One region of the Arthrobacter sp. YAF17 genome, then DNA from elsewhere that is predicted to be linked to it. Evidence: predicted binding sites of a transcription regulator. Region 1 holds the regulator's gene; the other holds the start of a gene.
The links. Region 1 encodes HrcA, which represses chaperone genes, less so after heat shock. Its sites were predicted from a motif close to TTNGCACTCGNNNNNNNCGAGTGCNAA; they were not measured.
Positions count from the first base shown of each region.

Region 2: groL (chaperonin GroEL) is a predicted target of HrcA. The motif match lies at 1,643-1,669, and genes of this name have one in related genera.

Region 1 covers NZ_JBFRDB010000001.1:452,447-455,860, reverse strand. Annotated here, with positions in the region: gene AB4Y67_RS02165 (DUF4870 domain-containing protein) at 1-167, opposite strand, end outside; gene AB4Y67_RS02160 (DUF3097 domain-containing protein) at 311-1,159, opposite strand; gene hrcA (heat-inducible transcriptional repressor HrcA) at 1,391-2,404, shown strand; gene dnaJ (molecular chaperone DnaJ) at 2,504-3,414, shown strand, end outside.
Region 2 covers NZ_JBFRDB010000005.1:117,227-120,640, reverse strand. Annotated here, with positions in the region: gene AB4Y67_RS06455 (cold-shock protein) at 1-173, shown strand, start outside; gene AB4Y67_RS06450 (ABC transporter substrate-binding protein) at 272-1,534, shown strand; gene groL (chaperonin GroEL) at 1,854-3,414, shown strand, end outside.

The sequences.
Region 1 (3,414 bases):
ATCAGCAGCGAGGGGACGCAGCCGAGGATGCCGCCGAAGTGGGCCAGGGTGGCCCACTGACGGTCCTCGTTCGCCGTCAGGGGCAGAGCATTTGCCGGAACGCCATGGTACGGGGGCTGGCCATGGCCGGCCTGGTTGCCGTTTTGTTCGCGTGCGTCATCTGCCACGGTGTCGTCCTTCGGATTGCTGTGGTGCGTTGCTGCCTGGGGGTGCCAGGGCTGCGCCGGGAGCGCAGCCGCCGTTCCAAGAATACTTGCTTCGGCGCGGAATCGCGGATCGGCCCGCTGGCGGGGGCGCCCGGACAGGCTCCTCAGGGAACGGTGAGGAAGTCGATGACCTCCTCCACCCGGCCCAGCAGGGAGGGTTCCAGGTCGGCGTAGCTGCGGACCGCGCCGAGGAGTTTTTGCCAGCCCAGCCCGATGTCCTCCTTGGTGCTGTGCGGCCAGCCGAAAGCCATCAGGATGCCCGTCTTCCAATCCACGCCGCGGGGGATCACCGGCCACTTCTCGATCCCCAGCACACCGGGCCGGATCGCCTGCCAGACGTCCACATAGGGGTGGCCGACGATCAGCACGTTGCCGGCCGCCCCGGGCGATGCCATGACGGCGTCGGCGATCCGGGACTCCTTGGAATCGGGGACCAGGTGGTCCACCAGGACACCCAGCCGGCGCCCGGGGCCGGGCCGGAAGGCGGCCACGGCCCCGGCGAGGTCGTCGATGCCGTGCAGCGGTTCGACGACGATGCCCTCCACCCGGAGATCGTCACCCCAGACCTTCTCGACGAGTTCGGCGTCGTGCTTGCCTTCCACCCAGATCCGGCTCGCCTTGGCGACCTGCGCGCGCTGGCCCGCCACCCGGACGGAGCCGGAAGCTGTTCTGCTGCCGGCGGCGGCCGCAGCGGCCCGGGGTGCGGGCGGCATCAGCCGGATCGGCTGTCCGTCCAGCAGGAAGCCGAAGCCGAGCCGGAAGGAGCGGGACTTGCCGCGGCGGTCCTCCAGGGCGACGACGTGCATCCCGCCGGACTTCTCCACCCGGGTCACGGCGCCCACCCAGCCGGACTGCACATCTTCGAGGACCATGCCGCGTTCCACCGGCACCTCCGGAAGCTGGGCCTTGGCGGGGGCGGACAGGTCCTGGGGGCCCCAGTTCTGGTACGACATCGGTTCCACACTGCTTTGTGATCGGTTTGCTATGGCGGGCTGTGCCCGAAAACACTTGCCCCGGGAAGAACGCCCGGAGCGAATCCAATGCTAACAACGCGGCGACTCATATTAGACTGGTTAGCACTTAGGCATGTCGAGTGCTAACCAACATGCCGTGTGCCAGCAGAGCGTGCGGTGCGGCCGGCGAACGGCGGCACCGGATGCGGGACAGTCGAAGGGAGGTGGAGCGTGAGCGAACCACGCAAACTCGAAGTGCTGCGCGCCATCGTGGAGGACTACGTCCATTCACGGGAACCCGTCGGCTCGAAAGCCCTTGTGGAACGGCATCACCTGGGCGTATCCAGTGCCACGATCCGCAATGACATGGCAGCCCTGGAGGATGAGGGCCTCATCACAGCGCCGCACACGAGTGCCGGCCGCATCCCCACCGACAAGGGCTACCGGCTCTTCGTGGACCAGATTTCGGCGGTGAAGCCGCTCTCACCGGCAGAACGCCGCGCCATCCAGGCCCTGCTGGAGGGTTCCGACGACCTCGACGATGTCCTGGACCGGACAGTCCGGCTGCTCGCGCACCTGACAAACCAGGTCGCCGTCGTGCAGTATCCGCATCTCAGCCGCGCCAAGGTCCGGCACATCGAATTCGTCCTGCTGGCGCCCCGCAAGGTGCTTATGGTGCTGATCGCGGACACCGGCAAGGTGGAACAGCGGGTCATTGACGTGGGGCAGGACTTCGGCGACGAGGCCCTGGCTGAACTCCGCACGCGGTTCCTCGGCGGCCTCGCCGGGACGCCGCTGAACCTGTTGCCGCAGTCACTGCAGTCCGTGGTTGGCAGTTGCCCGCCCGCGCGGCGCGCCGCAGCCCAGGCACTGGCCCGCGGCCTCGAGGCGCTGGCCACGAGCAGCCGCGAGGAGCGCATGGTCATGGCCGGAACCGCCAACCTCGCCCGCTCCAACGTGGACTTCCCGCTGAGCATCGGCCCGGTACTGGAAGCCCTCGAGGAACAGGTGGTCATGCTCCGCCTGCTGAGCGACATGGCCGCGGACCCGCGGGGCGTGACGGTCAGCATCGGCCGGGAGAACCCGTACGTGGGGCTCGCCGAGGCCTCCGTGGTGGCGACCGGTTACGGTCCGGACGCGACGGCGAAGGTCGGCGTGCTGGGTCCCACCCGGATGGACTATCCCACCACCATGGCCGCCGTCCGTGCGGTGGCCCGCTACCTTTCAAGGATTCTCGGCCCCTGACGGACGGCACACCGCGCCCGTCCAGACATTCTGACACCAGACTTCTTGCCCCTAACAGGCAGTGCCCCACCGGCAGTACAAAAAGGAAGAGATACAACTTTGAGCAGCCATTACGACGTTCTTGGAGTCTCCCGCGAAGCTACGGGCGAAGAGATCAAGAAGGCCTACCGCAAACTGGCGCGGACCCTCCACCCGGACGTGAACCCCGGGGATGACGCTTCGGACCGGTTCAAGGCGGTCACGCACGCCTACGAGGTCCTGTCCGATCCGCAGAAGCGCCGGATCTACGACACCACGGGCAACGAGAACGGCACCGACAACGGTTTCGGCGGCGGCAGCTACTCCGGCCAGGGCTTCGCGTTCCAGGACATTTTCGAGACCTTCTTCGGCGCCGGCGGCCAGGCCGGACCGGCCTCACGGGTCCGCCGCGGCCAGGACGCCCTGATCAGCGTCCGGATCGACCTCCGCGACGCCGTGTTCGGCGTCAACAAGAAACTCGAAGTCGACACGGCTGTCACCTGCCCCACGTGTGAGGGCTCATGCTGCCGTGAAGGCAGCCACCCGGAACGCTGCGACATCTGCGGCGGCAGCGGCCAGGTCCAGCGCGCCGTCCGTTCCATCCTCGGCCAGGTCATGACCGCAGCGCCCTGCGGTTCCTGCGAGGGCTTCGGCACTGTCATCAAGGACCCCTGCAACGAATGCGCCGGCCAAGGCCGGATCCGCAGCCGGCGCTCCCTGACGGTCAAGGTCCCTGCCGGCGTCGCCACCGGCACCCGCATCCAGCTCTCCGGCCAGGGCGAGGCCGGCCCTGCCGGCGGCCCCGCCGGCGACCTCTACGTGGAGATCCGGGTCAACAACGACGCCACGTACGTGCGCGACGGCGACGACCTTCACGCCAGCCTCAACATCCCCATGACGGCGGCGGCGCTGGGCACCGAGCTCACCCTCGACACCTTCGACGGCCAGCAGGAGATCGACGTCAAGGCGGGCACCCAGTCCGGTGAGGTCAT
Region 2 (3,414 bases), on a different contig from region 1:
CCGAAAAGGGCTACGGCTTCATCACCGTGGACGACTCCGGGGCCGATGTCTTTGTGCACTGGTCAGCGATAGCGGGCGAGGGCTACCGCGCCCTGGATGAGGGGCAGCGCGTGGAACTCGAAGTCGGCGAAGGCGAAAAGGGCCCGCAGGCCGAAAGCGTCCGGCCCGCCTAGTGACCTTCACCTCCGCAGCGCACGTGTCGCAGGACCCTGCCGCAACGATTTCCGGCCGGAAGGCTGCCGGCGGCACGGTCGGGCGCCGGAGGGTGGGCCTGCGGCGCGGCCGGGCCGTGGCCGTGGCGGCTGTTGCCGCCCTGGTCACCACGGCATGTTTGGGTCCGGCGGGCGGTGCCCGTGTCGAGCAAGCCGACGCCAGCGGCGACGGGACCCTGCGGATCGGCCTGATCCTCGACAACACCGGCCCGCAAGACTTCCTCAACGCGCCCCAACTCGCCGCCGCGAAGCTCGCCGTCAAGGAAATCAACGCTGCAGGCGGTCACAAGGGCAAACCGGTGGAGTTGCTTCCGTCGACCGTCAGCGGAGACACCGCAGCGCAGGCCAAGGCACTCGTTGCCGCCAAATCGGACATCGTCATCGGTCCGACGGACTCCAGCCGGGCGCCCGCCGCCATCGACGTCCTGTCCAACGCCAAGGTGGCCATGATTTCCCCCGCGAACACCGCCAGCGGGCTCAGCAGCTACGAGAGCAACGGCTACTACTTCCGCACCTCGGCGGCCGACATCGCCCAGGCCCCCGTTCTCGTCAAGCTAGCCAAGGACAGCGGCGCTGCAACCATTGCCGTTGTGTACGAGGAAGGCGCCTACGGCAAGGGCGTATCCAACGCGGTGGCCGCCGCGGCCAAGCAGGCCGGGCTCGGGCCACTCACCGTCGCCGGGTTCGCCCCGGGACAGGCGCAGCAGGCTGCTGCTGCAGCGAAGGCAGCGGCCCCCGACGCCGTCGTGCTGGTCTCCCGTGCCGGTGCCCAGGGTGCCATCGCCGAGCTGAACAACGCCGGCCTTGCCGGCAAGAAGCTCATCCTCAGCGACGGAGCGGTGAGCCAGTACGGTTCAGGGCTGGGTTCCCGCGCCCTCGACGGTGCGCGGGGGATCCTGCCGGGAACCTTTGCCTCAGCCCACTTCCAGGGCGAGCTGGTTTCCGTGGATCCTGGACTGAAGGACATGACGTTCGCCGCGGAGACCTACGACGCCGTCAACCTTGCCGCCATCGCGGCGGCCGCAGCGCAGGACGACGCCGGCACCTCCATTGCCGCGAGCCTGATCACCGTCTCGGGCGGGACGGGCCCGACGTCAGGCAACGGCGGGCCCGCCGGTGAGGCCGCGGTGTGCAAGAGCTACCAGGAATGCACCGACGCCATCCGGGCAGGCAAACGCCCCGACTACGACGGCGAATCCGGTCCGGTCGGCTTCGATTCCAACGGTGACGTCAGTTCCGCAAACTATGTTGTCTACACCTACGGGCCGGACAACACGGCAACCATGAGCGGCAACGAAACTGCCAGCAGCAGCGGGACTTAATCGCCCGTAGCGTAGTGTGCCGCGCCTGAGAGCCGCCAGCACGCCAATGGAGGGTCATCCTGCGCGGCCACTGCTTGCACTCTCCCCGGGGGAGTGCTAATTATTGAGTTAGCACTCCCGCGTATTGACTGCTAAAACGACGCCCGGTTCGCCCGGCTGCGGAGTTGAGGCAGCCGATCCAGGAGCGAAAGAAATACCTGGCTGGGGTGAGATCCCGGGCCCAACGGCATACAGAGGCCGCCGGGCCAGGGATCGTCCGTCGCGGGCACCGCAGCAAAGGTTCATTCTTAACGACTGTCCCGAAAGGACTACTGCCGTTATGGCCAAGATCATTGCATTTGATGAAGAGGCACGCCGCGGTCTTGAGCGGGGCCTGAACATCCTCGCCGACGCCGTCAAGGTCACCCTCGGCCCGCGTGGACGCAACGTCGTCCTCGAAAAGAAGTGGGGCGCCCCCACGATCACCAACGATGGCGTTTCCATCGCCAAGGAGATCGAGCTGGACGATCCTTACGAGAAGATCGGCGCCGAGCTGGTCAAGGAAGTTGCCAAGAAGACGGACGACGTCGCCGGCGACGGAACCACCACCGCCACCGTGCTGGCACAGGCCCTGGTCAAGGAAGGCCTGCGCAACGTCGCGGCCGGCGCTGATCCCCTGTCCCTCAAGCGCGGCATCGAGAAGGCCGTCGAGGCTGTCACCCGCGAGCTCCTGGCCTCCGCCAAGGAAATCGAAACCAAGGAAGAGATCGCCGCCACCGCGTCCATCTCCGCCGGTGACAACGAAATTGGCGCCCTGATTGCCGAAGCCCTGGACAAGGTCGGCAAGGAAGGTGTCATCACCGTCGAGGAGTCCAACACCTTCGGCCTGGAGCTGGAACTCACCGAAGGCATGCGCTTCGACAAGGGCTACATCTCCGCCTACTTCGTCACCGACGCCGAGCGCCAGGAAACGGTCCTCGAGGATCCGTACATCCTGATCGTCAACTCCAAGATCTCCAACGTCAAGGAACTGGTTGCTGTCCTCGAAAAGGTCATGCAGTCCTCCAAGCCGCTGCTGATCATTGCCGAAGACATCGAGGGCGAGGCCCTGGCCACCCTCATCGTCAACAAGATCCGCGGCACCTTCAAGTCCGTCGCCGTCAAGGCCCCGGGCTTCGGCGACCGCCGTAAGGCGCAGCTCGCGGACATCGCCATCCTCACCGGTGGCCAGGTCATCTCCGAGGAAGTCGGACTCAAGCTGGAGACCGCCGGACTCGAACTCCTGGGCCGCGCCCGCAAGGTCGTTGTCACCAAGGACGAGACCACCATCGTCGAGGGTGCAGGCGACGCTGACCAGATCGCCGGCCGCGTCTCCCAGATCCGCGCCGAGATCGAGAACTCCGATTCGGATTACGACCGCGAGAAGCTGCAGGAACGCCTGGCCAAGCTGGCCGGCGGCGTTGCAGTCATCAAGGCCGGTGCCGCAACCGAAGTTGAGCTCAAGGAACGCAAGCACCGCATTGAGGACGCTGTCCGCAACGCCAAGGCTGCTGTCGAAGAGGGCATCGTCGCCGGCGGTGGCGTTGCCCTGATCCAGGCCGGCGCCAAGGCGTTCGCCAACCTGCAGCTCGCAGGCGACGAGGCAACGGGTGCGAACATCGTCCGCGTCGCCATCGACGCCCCGCTGAAGCAGATCGCCTTCAACGCCGGCCTCGAGCCCGGCGTTGTGGTCGACAAGGTCCGCGGCCTGCCCGCAGGCCACGGCCTGAACGCAGCCACCGGCGAGTACGTCGACCTGCTGGCCGCCGGCATCAACGATCCGGTCAAGGTCACCCGCTCTGCCCTGCAGAACGCGGCGTCCATTGCCGGACTGTTCCTCACCACCGAGGCCGTTGTGGCCG